DNA from 2 places in the Streptomyces sp. NPDC005574 genome. Region 2 is predicted to be linked to the other one. Evidence: predicted binding sites of a transcription regulator. Region 2 holds the regulator's gene; the other holds the start of a gene.

Region 1 (9,401 bases), on a different contig from region 2:
CGACCAGGCCCCCGTCGAGTTGCCGCGCCACCTCGGCCACCAGATGGGACCGGATGACGGCGCCGTCCGGCTCGTAGAGGTAGCGCCCCACCGGTCGTACGGCGGGATCGGGCAGTCCGGCGGAGAGCAGCGCGCGGGGTCCCGGCAGCAGGGTCGCGCGCACCGCGCCGGGCTCGGTGCCGAACCACAGCACCGCCTCCTTCACGTCCCCGCCGTCGGAGATCCACTCGGCCTCGGCCTCGGCCGGGACCGCCTCGTGCGGGATACCGGGAGCGATCTTCAGGGCGGCGTGCGGCGCCCCACGGGCCGCCTGAACCGCCCAGGACAGCGGCGGTGAGTACCCCTCCGGGTCGAAGATCCGGCCCCGGCCGCCACGCCGGCCGGGGTCCACGAACACGGCGTCCCAGCCGGCCGTGTCCACCTCGGTGACGTCCGCCTCCAGCACCTCGATCAGGTCGGTGAGCCCGAGTGCCTCCGCGTTCGCGCGCGCCGTCGCCGCCGTCAGCGGGTCCCGGTCCACGGCGAGGACCCGGATGCCGGCGCGGGCCAGCGCGATCGCGTCCCCGCCGATGCCGCAGCACAGGTCGGCGACGGAGGTGACGCCGAGCGCCTTGAGACGGTCGGCGCGGTAGGTGGCGACGCTGGTCCGGGTGGACTGTTCGACGCCGTTCGGCGTGAAGAACATCCGTTCCGCGTCCTCGGCACCGAACTTCACCGCCGCCCGCTGCCGCAGCCGCGCCTGTCCGAGCGCCGCCGACACCAGCTCGGCGGGGTGCTCGCGGCGCAGCCGGGTGGCGACGGTGAGTTCGCGCGCCGGATCGGTGCCGCGCACCTCGTCGAGGAGGGCGCGGCCTTCGGGGGTGCGGAGGGCGTCGAGGTCGTTCACCGGGTCATTGTGGGCCAGTCGGTGGACGGTCCGCCTCCGGCCCTCGCCCGAGCCGGGGTGTCGGACGGGGGCGGGGGTGTTGACCTGCGAAGATCCGGTCCCATGCGAGTAGTAGGACAAAACTACAAAAATCGGCCCGCTCTGCGATCCCGGGTGCGCGGCACGGTCGCCGTGCTCGCCGTCACCGCCCTCGCCGCGAGCTGCGCGCAGGGAGGCCCGCCCCGGGTGCGGCCCGCGCACGGACAGCCGCCCCTGCACGCGCCCCAGGCCCGCGCCCTCCAGGGCTACGCCGAGCGGCTGAGCGCCGCGCACGCCGCCCGGGTCGCCGCCGCGAGGCGCTGGGGCCTGGCGCGGGTCCCGCTCACGGCCCCCGCGCCGCCCGCCGAGAAACCGGTGATCACCACCCGCAAGGGCTTCGAGGTGCGCGACCACGAGGACCTGCGCCTCCCCCCGGTCTTCACCACCGTCCCCACCCGGCAGAAGGTCGTCTTCCTCACCCTCGACGACGGCGCCGAGAAGGACCCGGCGTTCCTGCGCATGACGAGCGAGCTGAAGATCCCGTACACCGCCTTCCTCAGCGACTTCCTGATCAGGAAGGACTACGGCTACTTCGGCCGCATGCAGCGCTCGGGGGTGACCCTGAACAACCACACCCTGCACCACCTCTACCTGCCGGCCCTGTCCTACGCCCGCCAGAAGCACGAGATCTGCGGCATGCAGGACGTGATCGAGCAGCAGTACGGCAGGCGCCCGGCCCTCTTCCGCCCGCCCTACGGCAACTACGACGCCGACACCCTGCGCGCAGCCCGGTCCTGCGGCATCCGCTACGCCCCACTCTGGGACGAGGAGGTCTTCGTCGACCACTGGGAGTACCGCGAGTGGGACCAGGACCTGCACCCCGGTGACATCGTCCTCAGCCACTTCCGCGGCCCCCGCGACTGGAAGGGCACGATGCCCGACATGGTCCGCCGCTTCCTCGACAAGGTCACCGCCAAGGGCTACGCGGTGGCCCGGCTGGAGGACTACCTGTGAGCCGGCACAGGCAGGCGTGGCACGCGCTGACCGCCGGGCTGCTGGGGGTGGCGCTGCTCGCCGGCTGCGCCCAGTCCGTCGATCCCATCGAGCGGCTCGGCAAGAAGGCGGCCCAGCGGGTACGGAGGGAACCGGCCACGCCGGGGGAGCCCGCGTACCGCCGCTGGGGCCTCGCGGTCCCGCTGCCGCCCGCGCCCCGGGTGCCCGCCCGGCTGCCCGCCGCCCGCACGGCGGGCCCCGGCCTGCCGCCCGTGGTGGACCGGGTGCGCACCCGCGACCGGGTCGTCTTCCTCACCTACGACGACGGCGCCGAGCAGGACCCGAGGTTCGTCGACATGGTGCGTGAACTGCGGCTCCCCGTCAGCCTGTTCCTCACCGACAGCGTCGTCGGTCCGGGCTACGGCCACTTCGCGCGGCTCCAGGCGGTCGGCGCGACCGTCCAGAACCACACCCTCGACCACTCCGCCCTGCGCGGCCTGCCGTACGCCGGCCAGCGCGCCGAGATCTGCGGCCAGCAGGACAAGCTGAAGTCCCGCTTCGGCGTCCGCCCCCGCTTCTTCCGGCCCCCCTACGGCACGTACGACACGACCACCCTGCGCGCCGCCGCCGACTGCGGCCTCTCGGCGGTCGTCCGCTGGCGCGCCTCGGTGGAGGGCGGCGGCGACCTGACGTACACCCGGGGCGAGCCCCGCCTCCAGCCCGGTGACATCGTCTCGGTCGCCTCGGGCGAGTCGACGGACCTCAGCCTCAGAGCCCGCACCACCCGCCTGCTGCGGGAGACACAGCAGCGGGGCCTGACGGTCGCCCGCCTGGAGGACTACCTGTAAGTGGTGACTGGTCCTGATGCCTGGTGACTGGTCCGGGCCATCCAGCCCGTCCGGCTTGAGGACGAGGCATGGGGGGCCGAAGGCGAGGCCCGGAGGGCCGAAGAGGGGGCCTGGGGGCGGCAGCCCCCCGACCGACGCACACCCGAACAGGGGGCACCAGGGGGCGCGCGCCCACGAGAAACCGACGCCACGCGCCGCCGGCAATTGGCACTCCGCTTGACCGAGTGCTAATCCCGGTCATAGTCTCGGACCTGGCACTCCCCCCTGGAGAGTGCCAACCAGCGACAGGCAGGTCCGGCACCCGCGACGACGGATCGACCTGGTCGCCACCCCAGACAGTTAGCCCCGTGAGATCTCCGAAGGGGGAGGTCGGATCGTGACGACCACCAGCTCCAAGGTTGCCATCAAGCCGCTCGAGGACCGCATTGTGGTCCAGCCGCTCGACGCCGAGCAGACCACCGCCTCTGGCCTGGTCATCCCGGACACAGCCAAGGAGAAGCCCCAGGAGGGCGTCGTCCTTGCCGTGGGTCCGGGCCGCTTCGAGAACGGCGAGCGCCTGCCGCTCGACGTGAAGACCGGCGACATCGTGCTGTACAGCAAGTACGGCGGCACCGAAGTGAAGTACAACGGCGAGGAGTACCTCGTCCTCTCCGCTCGCGACGTCCTCGCGATCATCGAGAAGTAGTTCGCTTCGAAGCACACTGCATTGAGCTGCGCCCCTGGCCCCCGCGATCACTCATGAGCCGGGCGTCGGGGGCGCATCTCATTTCACCTAGATTTCCGAGAGGGCTCACGCTCCCATGGCGAAGATCCTGAAGTTCGACGAGGACGCCCGTCGCGCCCTCGAGCGCGGCGTCAACAAGCTTGCCGACACGGTCAAGGTGACGATCGGCCCCAAGGGCCGCAACGTCGTCATCGACAAGAAGTTCGGCGCCCCCACCATCACCAACGACGGCGTCACCATCGCCCGCGAGGTCGAGCTCGAGGACCCGTACGAGAACCTCGGCGCGCAGCTGGTGAAGGAGGTGGCGACCAAGACCAACGACATCGCGGGTGACGGCACCACCACCGCCACCGTGCTGGCCCAGGCGCTCGTGCGTGAGGGCCTGAAGAACGTTGCCGCGGGTGCCTCCCCGGCGCTGCTGAAGAAGGGCATCGACGCGGCGGTCAAGGCCGTCTCCGACGAGCTGCTCGCCACGGCGCGCCCCATCGACGAGAAGTCCGACATCGCCGCCGTGGCCGGGCTGTCCGCCCAGGACTCGCAGGTCGGCGAGCTCATCGCCGAGGCGATGGACAAGGTCGGCAAGGACGGTGTCATCACCGTCGAGGAGTCCAACACCTTCGGCCTGGAGCTGGACTTCACCGAGGGCATGGCCTTCGACAAGGGCTACCTGTCCCCCTACTTCGTGACGGACCAGGAGCGTATGGAGGCCGTCCTCGACGACCCGTACATCCTGATCACGCAGGGCAAGATCTCCTCCATCCAGGACCTGCTGCCGCTGCTGGAGAAGGTCATCCAGACCAACGCCTCCAAGCCGCTGCTGATCATCGCCGAGGACGTCGAGGGCGAGGCACTCTCCACCCTCGTCGTGAACAAGATCCGCGGCACCTTCAACGCGGTCGCCGTCAAGGCTCCGGGCTTCGGTGACCGCCGCAAGGCCATGCTGCAGGACATCTCGATCCTCACCGGCGCCACGGTCGTGGCCGAGGAGGTCGGCCTCAAGCTCGACCAGGTCGGCCTGGACGTGCTGGGCTCCGCCCGCCGCGTCACGATCACCAAGGACGACACCACGATCGTCGACGGTGCCGGCAAGACCGAGGAAGTCCACGGCCGGGTCAACCAGATCAAGGCCGAGATCGAGAGCACGGACTCCGACTGGGACCGCGAGAAGCTCCAGGAGCGCCTCGCGAAGCTGGCCGGCGGCGTGTGCGTGATCAAGGTCGGCGCCGCCACCGAGGTGGAGCTGAAGGAGAAGAAGCACCGTCTCGAGGACGCCATCTCGGCGACCCGCGCCGCGGTCGAGGAGGGCATCGTCTCCGGCGGTGGCTCCGCGCTCGTCCACGCCGTGAAGATCCTCGACGACAACCTCGGCAAGACCGGCGACGAGGCCACGGGTGTGGCGGTAGTCCGCCGCGCCGCCGTCGAGCCGCTGCGCTGGATCGCCGAGAACGCCGGCCTGGAGGGTTACGTCATCACCTCCAAGGTCGCCGAGCTCGACAAGGGCCAGGGCTTCAACGCCGCCACCGGCGAGTACGGCGACCTGGTCAAGGCCGGCGTCATCGACCCGGTCAAGGTCACCCGCTCCGCCCTGGAGAACGCCGCCTCCATCGCCTCCCTCCTGCTCACGACCGAGACCCTGGTCGTCGAGAAGAAGGAAGAAGAGGAGCCGGCCGCCGGTGGTCACGGCCACGGCCACTCCCACTGACGCAGGCACCACCCGAGAGAAGCCCCCGCCCCGCACTCGCGGAACGGGGGCTTCTCCCGTGCCACCGACTCCCGTGCCACCGACTTCCGTGCCACCGACTTCCGTGGCACCGGCTCCCGGCGCCCGACGCCGCGAGGCCCGCACCGCAGCCGTACGACGGACCACGGACCACGACCGGAACGCACCCGGCGCCGGACTCCGGCGGCCTGCCCGGTCTCCGGTCCGTCCCCCCCCTTCCCGTCACGGCCCTACTGCGGCCCGTACCTGCGCCCGGTGCGTGAGCTGATGCCCCCGAGCAGCCCTCTCGGCGCCACCTTCACCAGGCCCATCAGCGCCTTGTAGCGCGGGTCCGGGATCGACAACGACTTCCCCCGGGCCAGGTCCGCGAGCGCCGCCGCGACCAGTTTGTCGGCGTCGAGCCACATCCAGCCGGGGATGTTGTCCGTGCCCATCCCGGCCCGCTCGTGGAACTCCGTGCGCACGAAGCCGGGGCACAGCGCCATCAGCCGCACCCCGCTGCCGGCCAGGTCACGTGCCGCGCCCTGGGTGAACTGCACGACCCACGCCTTGGACGCGCCGTAGGTCCCGCGCGGCAGGAACGCGGCGACGGAGGCCACGTTGACGACGCCGCCCCGGCCCCGCTCGCGCATCGCCTCGGCCGCCGCCGACGTCAGCCGCAGCACCGCCTCGCAGTGCACCTTCAGCATCCGGAGCTCGTCGGCCATCGACACGTCGAGGTAGCGGCCCTTGTTGCCGAAGCCGGCGTTGTTGACCAGCAGGTCGACCGGGTTCTTGCGGTCGGTGAGCCGTGCCGCCACCGTCTCGACGCCGTCGTCCGTCGCCAGGTCGGCCGTCAGCACCTGTGCCTCGATGCCGTGCAGGTCGTGCAGTTCGGTCGCCTGCCGGCCCAGCCGCTCGGTGTCCCGTGCCACCAGGACGAGGTCGTGCCCGTCAGCCGCGAGCCGCCGCGCGAACGCCGCACCGATGCCCGCGGTCGATCCCGTAATCAATGCCGTTGTCATGGCGCAAGGTTAGTGACCCGGACCGATCACGTCCGATCACCGCACAGGGCCTCCCCGACACCGGGTCCCGGCCGCAAGGCGTCCCGCCGGGCCCGGTCAGGACCCGTACTTCTCCACATACGCCCGCGCCGCCCGCAGCGCCTCGGGGTGCAGCGCGGCGCCCGCCGCGAGCAGCCGGGGCAGCAGGTCACGCTCTGTGGTGGTGGCCCGGAACTCCATCGCCACGGTCACGTCGTGGTCCGGGAGGTGCACGACCTCCACCGGGTCCCCGGCGCGGATCTCACCGGGCTCCACCACCCGCAGGTAGGCGCCCGGCGCACCCTTGCGCGTGAACCGCTTCACCCAGCCGCGCTCGCCCAGGTGGCCCTGGAAGGTGCGGCAGGGGATCCGCCCGCAGGTCACCTCCAGCACCACCCCGGCACCGATCCGCCAGCGCTCGCCGATCCGCGCGCCGGACACGTCCAGTCCCGCGGTCGTCAGGTTCTCCCCGAACGCGCCGTTCGCCAGCGGCCGGCCCAACTCCCGCTCCCAGTCGTCCAGATCCTCGCGGGCCACCGCGTACACCGCCTGGTCGTCGCCGCCGTGATGGCGAATGTCGCACACCGTGTCGCCGGCCAGACCGCTGCGCCCGACACCCTTGGGCCCCGGCGCGGCCACCCGCACGAGGCCGTCGGCCGGGCGCTTGTCTATCGCGCTCAGCCCTTCCGGCTGGTCCGTGTAGGGCACGGCCCGCGCCCGGCCGACGTTCACCGACAGAAGCTTCATGGCCGCACGCTAAGCGGCGCGAGTCAAAGTGTCGACGGATTATTCGCCCCCGTACCAAAGGACCGCTTATCCTTCAGGGGTGATCGAAGCCCGTCATCTGCGTGTGCTGCGCGCCGTCGCCACCACCGGCTCCTTCTCGGCGGCGGGGCGCGAACTGGGCTGCACCCAGCCCGCCGTCAGCCAGCAGATGAAGGCGCTCGAAGCCTCCGTGGGCACCCCCCTGCTGATCCGCAGCGGGCGCGAGATGCGGCTGACGCAGGCCGGTGAGGCGCTGGTCCGGCACGCCGCCGGCATCCTCTCCGGGCTGACCGCCGCCGAGGAGGAGGTCGCCGCCATCGCGGGCCTGCGCGCCGGGCGGGTGCGGCTCGTGTCCTTCCCCAGCGGCAGCTCCACCCTCGTCCCGACCGCCCTCGCCGCCCTGCGCGCCGCGCACCCCGGCACCCGTGTCTCGCTGGAGGAGGCCGAACCGCCCGCCTCCGTCGAGCTGTTGCGCGCGGGCGACTGCGACCTGGCGCTCGCCTTCCGCTACGAGCGCGCGGCGGCCGTCGAGGAGTGGGACGACCTCGTCGTACGCCCGCTGCTGACCGACCGGCTCGTCGCCCTGGTGCCCGAGCGGCACCGGCTGGCGAGCGCGCCGTCCGTCGCCATCGGCGACCTCGCAGGGGAGCCGTGGATCGCCGGCTGCCCGCGCTGCCGCGGTCAGCTGGTCGAGGTGTGCGAGGGGGCCGGCTTCACGCCCCGCATCGACTTCGCGACCGACGACTACCCGGCGGTCGTCGGCCTGGTGGCCGCCGGTCTGGGCGTCGCGGTCCTGCCCCAGCTGGCGGTCGAGTCCGTACGGCCGCGCGGCGCGCGCACGGTGACCCTGGAGCCGGCGGTGCGCCGCGAGATCGTCGCGCTCACGCTGCCCGACCTGGCGCAGGTGCCTGCGGTGGCGGCGACCCTGGAGCAGCTGGCCCACGCGTCGGCGCGACAGGAACCGGGCCGGCCCCGGCGACCGCAGCCGGGCCAAAAATAAGGGCACGCGTACGCGTGCCCAGCTAGCAGAAACGTTCCTTCAACTGTTCGAAGCCGTGTCGCCGCTCCCGGCCGACGCGGAGACCAGCCGGTTGCGAGCCCTCCCCATGAGTTCCTCGCGCTCGTCCTCGGTCAGGCCGCCCCAGACCCCGTAAGGCTCGCGCACCGCCAGCGCGTGCGCCGCGCACTGCGCGCGAACGGGGCATCTCATGCAGACCTCCTTGGCCGAGTTCTCACGAGCGCTCCGAGCCGCACCGCGCTCGCCCTCGGGATGGAAGAAGAGCGAGCTGTCCACCCCGCGGCAGGCAGCCAGGAGCTGCCAGTCCCACAGGTCCGCGTTCGGTCCTGGTAGGCGGGAGAAATCTGCCATTGCGTGACCCCTTGTAGCCGTTCTGGGCGGATACGGTGTCCACGACCGTACATCTACGATCTAAGGAGATGAAAATATGACTCATTGCGAATCTAGCCTTAGACACCGAAAAATGGGAAGAAAAACGGCTAAATGGGGCATCGGTTGTGATGAAACATGGGAGCTTCGCCGCGCATGTCTCCACCGTGTCCGCGCCCTCACGTAGAGTGCCGAAGATGACACACAGCCCCGTAACTCTTTCGAGTGACCATCGTTGAGAGTGCGGAGGCGGTTGAAGCAGGAGTGCTCGGGCAGGCGTCCGGGTCGGTCGACCGCACAGGTGAAGATTTCGTACCAGCCTGGAGGCTCAAGGTGACGTGCATCAGCTGCGGAGGGCGGCCATGACATCCGTCCTCGTCTGCGACGACTCCCCGCTTGCCCGAGAGGCGCTCCGCCGCGCGGTCGCGACCGTGCCCGGCGTCGAGCGTGTGACGACGGCGGCCAACGGCGAGGAGGTCCTCCGCCGTTGGGGCGCCGACCGCTCGGACCTCATTCTGATGGACGTACGCATGCCCGGGCTGGGCGGCGTCGAGACCGTCCGACGGCTGCTGTCCGCCGACCCCGGCGCCCGGATCATCATGCTGACCGTGGCCGAGGACCTCGACGGAGTGGCGCTCGCCGTCGCCGCCGGAGCCCGCGGGTACCTGCACAAGGACGCCTCCCGCGCGGAGCTGCGGGCGACCGTCACCCAGGCCCTGGCCGACCCGACCTGGCGGCTCGCCCCGCGTCGGCTGCGCTCGGCCGAGATGGGCGCCGCGCCCACGCTCACCGCGCGTGAGATCCAGGTCCTCGAAGGCATGAGCCACGGCCGCTCCAACGCGGAGATCGGCCGTGAGCTGTTCCTGTCCGAGGACACCGTCAAAACCCACGCGCGGCGGCTCTTCAAGAAGCTCGGCGCCTCCGACCGGGCCCACGCCGTGGCGCTCGGCTTCCGCTGGGGTCTGGTCCGCTAGAAGCCGTCCGGCCGTCCGCGTCGGATCAGCGGGCGGCACGCGCCCGGCGGACCGCCGGGCCGGG
Region 2 (9,401 bases):
CCGTCGGGCGCCATGGCGAGGCCGAGCACCCGGCCGAGCAGCCCGGCGGCGAGGCGGCGCGGGGTCGCGCCGGGCGCGAGTCCGGTGGCGGGCGCGAACTCCAGGGCGTCCTCGCCCTCCGCGTCCGTCACCCACACCACCCACTCCTCGCCGTCGGCGCGGAAGGTGCGCGGCAGCCGGGCCCGTACGCCGGGCTGCGCGGCGAGGGCGCGGGCCGGTCCGGCGCGGTGGGTGACCCAGTGGACGGCGCCGCGGACGGCGACCGCGCTGCCGCGCGCGGTGTGGTCGGGGGCGGCGGAGCCGAACCAGCGGGCGGCGTTCACCGGGAACGGCTGGCGGTCGGTGCGCGGGCCGCCGAGCCGGATGTCCAGTCTGCGGGGCTCGGCGCCGTCGAGGTCGTCGAGCAGCCACAGTTCACCCGCGGAGGAGTACACGACGCGGGTGCCGTCACCGGCCGCGTGGCGGGCGTAATAGCCGTCGAGGGGAGTGTGCCGCCGCAGGTCGGAGCCGTCGGCGAGGGAGGAGTACAGCGCGCCGACGCCCTCGTGGTCGGACAGGAACCCGATCCGGTCCCCCGCCCACACCGGGTACTCGATGTTCCCGTCGAGGTCGGCGTGCAGCCGGACGAACTCGCCCTGGCCGTCGTGGTCGATCCACAACTTGCCCGCGGTGCCGCCCCGGTAGCGCTTCCACCAGGCGGCCTCGCGTCCCATGGGCGCGGACAGCAGCACCGTGGCGGGCCCGTCCGCGACGTCTCCGACGGGGCCGTAGGGCAGGGTGGTGGCCGGTCCTCCGTCGAGCGGGACGGCGCGCGCCCAGGTCCGGCGCAGGCTGGGCTGGCCGTGGGTGGTGATCGCGAGGACCTGTCCGTCCGGGGTCCAGCCGCGCACCTGGGTCCTGCCGCTGCCCCAGTACGTCAGGCGCCGGGACGGCCCGCCGTCGACCGGGGCGATGTGCACCTCGGGGGCGCCGTCGCGGACGGAGGTCCAGGCGACGGTCGTGCCGTCGGGGGAGATCCGGGGCTGGGTGACCGGCACGTTGTCGGCGCTGACCCGCCAGGCGCGGCCCCCGTCGAGGGGGGCCAGCCAGACGTCGTCCTCGGCGGTGAAGGCGACCAACTCGCCGTGCGGGTGCGGAAAGCGGAGGTAGGAAGGTGTGGGCGACTGTGTCACCCGGTCACCCTATGCAGCGGCCGCCCGCCGCGCACGGGGAAACGGATCACTTCCCCTCGACGGGACGGCACCGCGGATCGGTCTGGCACCAGATGGTCCGGGTGACGGTCACCGTGGTGGTGGGTCCCCGCTGTCCGGGGTTGTCGACGCGGGGCGCGGTCGTGGCGTCGCAGTTGCCGAGCCCGTCGACGTGGAAGCGCACCCTGCCGCCCACCTTGGCGGTCAGATCGCCGCGCACGCAGGCGCCGTTGACGGCGTGGGTGACCTTGCCGGTGACGGTGATGTCCTGCCCGTCGCCGGTCTCGCCCTTGCAGTCGACGCTCGCGACGGTCCGCTCGGTCGCCGAGGGCGCGGTGGAGGCCGACGCGTGGCCGTCGTAGGAGGCGGTGCAGGTGAGCCAGCGGACGTCGACGTTCTGCCGCTCCAGCCGCTTGGTCGCGGTCTGGTCGGTGGTGAACGCCACGCTCGCGGAGCTCAGTCCGTTCGGGTCGCAGGCGGCCGCGCCGCCCACCGCGACGACCGCGAACACGGCCGCCGCTGCCATCCGTCGGCCCCGCGGCCGACGCCAGTTGCGTCTCAAAGCCCCCATGGAAGGCAGCCTGCCACCGACCCCGCCGTCGCGGAAGGGCGCATACGGCCACTCACGCGCCCGCGTGCGCCCCGCTGTCAGCCGCGCAGCAGCAGCCACTCCTGGAGTTCCACGAGGTTGCCCTCGGGGTCCTTGAGGTGGGCGACGCGCATCCGGTCCGTCATGTGGTCCGGGCCGTGCAGCAGGGTCGCGCCACGGGTCGCGAGGTCCGCGCAGTAGCCGTCGAGGTCGTCGACGCGCAGCACGACCAGGGAGCGGTGGCCGCTCGCCGCGTCGCCGAGTTCGCCCAGCACCTCGGCCATCATCGCCCGGTCCTGCAGCGCGATGCCCGCCGAGCCGGCCGCGGGGCTGAACTTCTCGTACGGCCCGTCCGCGGCCCCCGACTGCGGCCGCAGGCCGAGGACTTCGGCGTAGAAGCGGTAGCAGGCGGGGAAGTCGGTGACGAGCAGGCGTACTTGGGCGAGTTCCACGATCGGCTCTCCGGGGGTCAGGACCAGCGGCCGGTGCGGCCGAGGAGCAGGGCGGTGGCCGCCGTGCCGGCGGTCGAGGTGCGCAGCACGGAGGGGCCGAGCCGGTACGCCTTCGCGCCGGCCTGCTCGAACAGTGCCAGTTCCTCGGGCGAGACACCGCCCTCGGGCCCGACGACCAGCACGATCTCGCCCGTGGCGGGCAGTTCGGCCGTCGCGAGCGGCTCGCTGCCGTAGTCGCGGTCCTCGTGCAGTACGGCGGCGAGGTCGGCCGTGGCGAGAAGTGCCGCCACCTGCTTGCTCGTCGAGGCGTCCGCGACCTCGGGGAAGCGGACCCGGCGGGACTGCTTGCCGGCCTCCCGCGCGGTGGCCCGCCACTTGGCGAGGGCCTTCAGCCCGCGTTCGCCCCGCCACTGGGTGACGCAGCGGGAGGCGGCCCACGGCACGATCGCGTCGACGCCGGTCTCGGTCATCGTCTCCACGGCCAGCTCGCCCCGGTCCCCCTTGGGCAGCGCCTGGACGACGGTGATCCGGGGCCGCGGCGCGGGCTCCTCCCGCACGCCGGTCAGCCGCAGGACCAGCCGGTCCTTGCCCTCGGCGGCGGTCACCTCGCCCTCGGCCCACCGGCCGGCGCCGTCGGTGAGGACGACGGCCTCCCCCGCGCGCAGCCGCTTCACGGACACGGCGTGCCGTCCCTCGGGGCCGTCGAGGACGTACGGTCCGCCGTCTCCCGGCGGGAGGGCCTCGACCACGAACACCGGGGCGGTCATCGGTCCGTGCCCTCGGCCGGGAACACCGACAACGCTGTCCTGGCGGCGTCGAGTTCGGCGGCCAGCACCTCGACGAGCCGCCCGGCGGGCAGCTCGCGGGCCATCCGGTGGCCCTGCCCGGCCCACAGCGCCATGCCCTGCGCGTCACCGGCCTTGGCGGCCGCCTTGCGCAGCGGGGAGGTCAGGTGGTGGATCTCGGGATAGGCGGCGGGCGCGTACGGGCCGTGCTCGCGCATGAACCGGTTGACCAGGCCGCGGGCCGGCCGGCCGGAGAAAGCGCGGGTCAGCTCGGTGCGCACGAACAGCGGGTTGGTCAGCGCCTGCTTGTGCACGGCGTGCGCGCCGGACTCGGGGGTGGCGAGGAAGGCCGTGCCGAGCTGGGCCGCGTGGGCGCCCGCGGCGAGCACGGCGGCGATCTGGCTGCCGCGCATGATGCCGCCGGCGGCGACGACCGGCAGGTCCACGCTCTCGCTCACCTGGGCGACCAGCGACAGCAGTCCGATGCCGGAGCCGTCGGCCTCCGGGTCGTCGCGGTGGGTGCCCTGGTGGCCGCCCGCCTCCACGCCCTGCGCTATCACCGCGTCGGCGCCCGCCCGCTGCACGGCGAGGGCCTCCTCCACGGTGGTCGCGGTGGCCAGGGTCAGGGTGCCGGCGCGGCGCAGGGCCTCCAGGGTGTCGGGGCCGGGCACGCCGAAGTGGAAGGAGACCGCCGGCACCGGGTTGTCCAGCAGTACGGCGAGTTTGGCGTCGTAGCCGTCGTCGCGGCCGCTGTCGGGGTCGCCGAGCTCGGTGTCGTACCAGGTGGCCTCGCCGGCCAGCTGGTGGGCGTAGACGTCCACGGTCGCCGGCGCGGGGGGCGCGGTGCCGGCCGGGCCGCCCGCGCCGGCCCGGGACTCCGGCTGCGGCATGAAGAGGTTCACGCCGAACGGCCGGCCGGTGAGCCCCCGCACCTGCTTGATGTCCTGGTACATCCCGTCCGCCGTCTTGTACCCGGCGGCCAGGAAGCCCAGCCCGCCCGCCTCGGACACGGCGGCGGCGAGCTGCGGGACGGAGACGCCGCCCGCCATGGGAGCCTGCACGATCGGATGGGGGCAGAGATCGGTCAGTGCGGTGGACATGACGGCATGTTGTCACGCCCGCCGGACAAGTCCGAATCCGCCGGCCGCCCGGCACGGGCCGTCGGCGGCGCCGGGCGGAGGGTCTCACCCAGCGCCCGTCACCGCCCGTTGAAGGCGTCCTTGAGCCGGGAGAACAGCCCCTGCTGACCGGGCTGGAACTGCCCGGTGGGCCGCTCCTCGCCGCGCAGCTTGGCGAGCTCCCGCAGCAGTCGCTCCTGCTCCGGGTCCAGCTTGCTCGGGGTCATGACCTCGACGTGCACGATCAGGTCGCCGCGGCCGCCGCCCCGCAGGTGCGTGATACCCCGGGCGTGCAGCGGGATCGACTGGCCGGACTGGGTGCCCGGACGGATGTCGACCTCCTCCATCCCGTCGAGGGTCTCCAGCGGCACCTTGGTGCCGAGGGAGGCCGCCGTCATCGGGATGGTGACCGTGCAGTGCAGGTCGTCGCCGCGCCGCTGGAAGGTGGAGTGCGGCAACTCGTGGATCTCGACGTAGAGGTCGCCGGCGGGACCGCCGCCGGGGCCGACCTCGCCCTCGCCCGCGAGCTGGATGCGGGTGCCGTTGTCGACACCGGCGGGGATCTTCACGGTCAGCGTCCGGCGCGAGCGCACCCGTCCGTCGCCCGCGCACTCCGGGCACGGGGTGGGGACCACGGTGCCGAAACCCTGGCACTGCGGGCACGGCCGCGAGGTCATGACCTGGCCGAGGAAGGACCGAGTGACCTGCGACACCTCACCGCGTCCGCGGCACATGTCGCACGTCTGGGCGGAGGTGCCCGGCGCCGCGCCCTCACCGTTGCAGGTGGTGCAGACGATCGCCGTGTCGACCTGGATGTCCTTCGTGGTGCCGAAGGCCGCCTCGTCGAGCTCGATCTCCAGCCGGATCATCGCGTCCTGGCCGCGCCGGGTGCGTGAGCGCGGGCCCCGCTGCGACGCCGTACCGAAGAACGCGTCCATGATGTCCGAGAAGTTCCCGAAGCCGCCGGCCCCGAAGCCGCCCGCGCCGCCGCCGGCCTGCGAGAGCGGGTCGCCGCCGAGGTCGTAGACCTGCTTCTTCTGCGGGTCCGACAACACCTCGTAGGCGGCGTTGATCTCCTTGAACCGCTCCTGGGTCTTCGGGTCCGGATTGACGTCCGGGTGCAGCTCGCGCGCGAGCCGCCGGAAGGCCTTCTTGATCTCTTCCTGCGACGCGTCGCGGCGCACGCCGAGAACGGCGTAGTAGTCCGTGGCCACTTACGACTCCGCCAGGATCTGTCCGACGTACCGTGCCACTGCGCGTACCGCTCCCATCGTTCCCGGGTAATCCATGCGGGTCGGTCCGACCACGCCGAGCTTGGCTACTGCCTCGCCGCCCGAACCGTAACCGACCGACACCACAGAAGTGGAGTTGAGTCCCTCATAGGCGTTCTCGTGACCGATGCGTACGGTCATGCCCGAATCCCCCGCCTCACCCAGCAACTTGAGAAGCACGACCTGCTCCTCCAGTGCCTCCAGCACCGGCCGGATGGTGAGGGGGAAGTCATGTCCGAAGCGGGTCAGATTGGCGGTGCCGCCGATCATCAGCCGCTCCTCGTTCTCCTCGACAAGCGTCTCCAGGAGGGTGGAGAGCACCGTGGTGACCGTACCGCGGTCCTCGATGTCGAACGCCTCCGGCAGGTCCTCCACGAGGCGCGGGACGTCGCTGAAGCGGCGGCCGGCGACCCGGCTGTTGAGCCGGGCCCGCAGATCCGCGAGCGACGCCTCCCCGAAGGGCGCGGGTGCGTCCACCATCCGCTGCTCGACCCGGCCCGTGTCCGTGATCAGCACGAGCATCAGACGCGCGGGGGCCAGCGCGAGCAGTTCCACGTGCCGCACCGTCGAGCGGGTCAGCGAGGGGTACTGCACGACGGCGACCTGCCGGGTGAGCTGGGCGAGCAGCCGCACGGTGCGCGCCACGACGTCGTCGAGGTCGACCGCGCCGTCGAGGAAGTTCTGGATGGCGCGCCGCTCGGGCGCGGTCATCGGCTTCACGCCCGCGAGCTTGTCGACGAACAGCCGGTAGCCCTTGTCGGTGGGGATGCGCCCGGCGCTGGTGTGCGGCTGGGCGATGTACCCCTCGTCCTCCAGGGCCGCCATGTCGTTGCGCACGGTCGCCGGGGAGACGCCGAGGCTGTGCCGCTCGGTGAGCGCCTTGGAACCGACCGGCTCCTCGGTGCCCACGTAGTCCTGGACGATGGCGCGCAGCACCCGGAGCCTGCGTTCACTCAGCACCGCGCTCACCTCCAGACGTCGTCCCCCGGGCCCTGCTCCTGGCACTCTGTCCGTCCGAGTGCCAGCACTGACCCGCCCAGTGTACGGCCGGGGGGTGCACCCCGGGCAAGGCCGGTCGCACCGCTCGCCGCCGGCACCCCGGCTCACGACCGGCCACTCCTGTCACCTGCCCGGCGAGAGCCGCCGGACACCGCCCGGAACGTGTCGAAAAAGTCCCGGCGTTCGCCCGCGGGACGGCCGCGACCTGTGTGACACGGCCTAGCGTCGCGGTATGACGGTGACTTGGGAAGAGCTCGGGTGGGAGCGGCTGGCGGCCGGGGTCGGGCGGTGCAGGCTGCCGGGCTGGGACTGCACGGCCGGGCTGGTCGTCGGGGCGGACGCGGTCCTGTTGGTGGACGCCGGGTCCGCTCTCGCGGAGGGCGCGCTGCTGCGGGCGCGGGCGAAGGAGCTGGCCGGCCGGGATGTGACCCATCTCGCGCTCACCCATCCCCACTTCGACCACGTCTTCGGGGCGGCGGCGTTCCCGGACGTGGAGGTGTTCGGCGCGGCCGGCTTCGACGCGGTGACCGGGCCGGCCGGCCGGGAGGAGCTGCGCGCGGACGCGGTGCGCAACGGGCTGGGCGAAGGGACGGCGGGCGAGGCCGCGGACGCGCTCACCCCGCCCGGGCACCTCGTGCGCGGTGAGCGGACCCTCGACCTGGGCGGCAGGCAGGTGCTGCTGGCGGACGCGGGTCCCGGCCACACCGCGCACGACCTGGCGGTGGTGGTGCCGGGCGACCCGCGGGTGGTGTTCTGCGGCGACCTGGTCGAGGAGTCCGGTGAGCCGCAGGCCGGCCCGGACGCCGTACCCGCCCGGTGGCCCGCCGCCCTCGACCGGCTGCTCGCCCTCGGCGGCGCGGACGCCCTGTACGTGCCGGGCCACGGGGCCGTGGTGGACGCGGTGTTCGTACGGGCGCAGCGGGACGCCCTGGCGGCCCGCTTCGGCGTGTCGCGGGGACCCTCGTAGGGCCGCCCGGGCGCTTCTCCTATCGTCATCCGAATGCTCCCACCCGTCTCCCGCCACCGCCCCTCCAACGAGGGCGCTCCGGGCCCGCAGCGCCGTCTGTACTCTCCGGACCTGACCCCGCCGTGGAAGAAGCCCAAGCCTGTGCCCGAGGTGGCGGCGGAGCCGGGTCTCGTGGTGGAGGAGCCGGGCACCGGCTTCTGCGGCGCGGTGGTCCGCTGCGAGGCCGGCACGGTCACCCTGGAGGACCGCTTCGGCAAGCACCGCGTCTTCCCCATGGAACCGCGCGGCTTCCTGCTGGAGGGCCGCCCGGTGACGCTCGTCCGGCCCACCGGACAGGCTCCGGTACGGCCCACCCGCACCGCGTCCGGTTCGGTCGCCGTCCCCGGCGCACGCGCGCGCGTGGCCCGCGCCGGGCGCATCTACGTCGAGGGCCGGCACGACGCCGAACTGGTCGAACGGGTGTGGGGCGACGACCTGCGCATCGAGGGCGTGGTGGTCGAGTACCTGGAGGGCGTCGACGACCTGCCCGCCATCGTGGCCGAGTTCGCGCCGGGGCCCGACGCCCGACTCGGCGTGCTGGTGGACCACCTGGTGCCGGGCAGCAAGGAGTCCCGGATCGCCGCGTCCGTGACCAGCGACCACGCGCTGGTCGTCGGCCACCCCTACATCGACGTCTGGGAGGCGGTGAAGCCGTCGGCCGTCGGCATCGCGGCCTGGCCCCGCGTCCCGCGCGGCCAGGACTGGAAGACGGGCGTGTGCCGGGCGCTGAGCTGGCCCGAGAACACGGGCGCGGCCTGGCAGCACATCCTGTCGCGGGTCCACTCCTACCGGGACCTGGAGCCGGAGCTGCTGGGCCGGGTCGAAGAACTCATCGACTTCGTGACGGCGGACGCCTGACCGTGACGGCGGACGCCTGACGGAGACGCGGGGCCGCGCCGGGCCGCAGGGCGCGGGTCAGTCGACCAGGTCCCTGACCACCGCGTCCGCCAGCAGCCGTCCCCGCAGGGTGAGCACCGCCGCTCCCTCGTCGTAGGGCCGTCGCTGGAGGAGTCCGTCGGACAGCGCCCGGCCCGCCGCGGCGAGCCCCGCCTCGCGCAGCAGCGACAGGGGCACGCCCTCCCGCAGCCGCAGTTCCAGCAGGATCCGCTCCACCCGGCGGTCCTCCGCGGAGAGGATCTCCCGCCCGGCGCCGGGTGAGCGCCCCGACGCGAGCGCCGCCGCGTACGCCCCGGGGTGTTTCACGTTCCACCAGCGCACGCCGCCCACGTGGCTGTGGGCTCCGGGGCCCGCGCCCCACCAGTCGGCGCCGCGCCAGTAGAGCTCGTTGTGCAGGCAGCGGCCCGCGTCCGAGGTGGCCCAGTTCGACACCTCGTACCAGTCGTAGCCCGCCGCCGACAGCAGTTCCTCGGCGATCAGGTAGCGGTCGGCGTGCACGTCGTCGTCCGTCATGGGCACCTCGCCCCGGCGGATACGGCGGGCCAGCTGAGTGCCCTCCTCGACGATCAGGGCGTACGCCGAGACGTGGTCGGGACCGGCGCCGAGCGCCGCCTCGAGCGAGGCCCGCCAGTCGTCGTCGGACTCGCCGGGGGTGCCGTAGATCAGGTCGAGGTTGACGTGCGCGAAGCCCGCCGCGCGGGCCTCCGCCACGCAGGCCTCGGGGCGGCCCGGGGTGTGCGTGCGGTCCAGCACCTTCAGGACGTGCTGCCGCGCGCTCTGCATGCCGAAGGAGATCCGGTTGAAGCCGCCGTGCCGCAGGGCCGCGAGATACGCCGGGTCGACCGACTCCGGGTTCGCCTCCGTCGTCACCTCCGCGTCCTGTGCCAGCCCGAACTCCTCACGGATCGAGCGCAGCATCCGTACGAGGTCGCCCGCGGCCAGCAGGGTGGGCGTGCCGCCGCCGACGAAGACCGTGCGGACCGGGCGCGGGTCGTCACCGAGGACCTTGCGGGCCAGGCGGATCTCGTCGATCACGGTGTCCGCGTAGTTGTCCCGGGAGGCGAGCACCCCGCCCGTGCCGCGCAGCTCGGTCG

Evidence for each region. Region 2 encodes HrcA, which represses chaperone genes, less so after heat shock. Its sites were predicted from a motif close to TTNGCACTCNGNNNNNCNGAGTGCNAA; they were not measured.
Region 1: groES (co-chaperone GroES) is a predicted target of HrcA. The motif match lies at 2,950-2,976, and genes of this name have one in related genera.

The regions. Positions count from the first base shown of each region.
Region 1 covers NZ_JBEXCW010000083.1:13,791-23,191, reverse strand. Annotated here, with positions in the region: gene ABZT03_RS34040 (methyltransferase domain-containing protein) at 1-886, opposite strand, end outside; gene ABZT03_RS34035 (polysaccharide deacetylase family protein) at 989-1,918, shown strand; gene ABZT03_RS34030 (polysaccharide deacetylase family protein) at 1,915-2,745, shown strand; gene groES (co-chaperone GroES) at 3,122-3,430, shown strand; gene groL (chaperonin GroEL) at 3,546-5,171, shown strand; gene ABZT03_RS34015 (SDR family oxidoreductase) at 5,420-6,193, opposite strand; gene ABZT03_RS34010 (MOSC domain-containing protein) at 6,290-6,958, opposite strand; gene ABZT03_RS34005 (LysR family transcriptional regulator) at 7,038-7,976, shown strand; gene ABZT03_RS34000 (WhiB family transcriptional regulator) at 8,016-8,345, opposite strand; gene ABZT03_RS33995 (response regulator transcription factor) at 8,726-9,337, shown strand.
Region 2 covers NZ_JBEXCW010000019.1:18,896-28,296, forward strand. Annotated here, with positions in the region: gene ABZT03_RS15430 (S41 family peptidase) at 1-1,172, opposite strand, end outside; gene ABZT03_RS15435 (hypothetical protein) at 1,219-1,716, opposite strand; gene ABZT03_RS15440 (VOC family protein) at 1,839-2,231, opposite strand; gene ABZT03_RS15445 (16S rRNA (uracil(1498)-N(3))-methyltransferase) at 2,249-2,998, opposite strand; gene ABZT03_RS15450 (nitronate monooxygenase) at 2,995-4,116, opposite strand; gene dnaJ (molecular chaperone DnaJ) at 4,215-5,348, opposite strand; gene hrcA (heat-inducible transcriptional repressor HrcA) at 5,349-6,365, opposite strand; gene ABZT03_RS15465 (MBL fold metallo-hydrolase) at 6,637-7,371, shown strand; gene ABZT03_RS15470 (DUF3097 domain-containing protein) at 7,405-8,268, shown strand; gene hemW (radical SAM family heme chaperone HemW) at 8,326-9,401, opposite strand, start outside.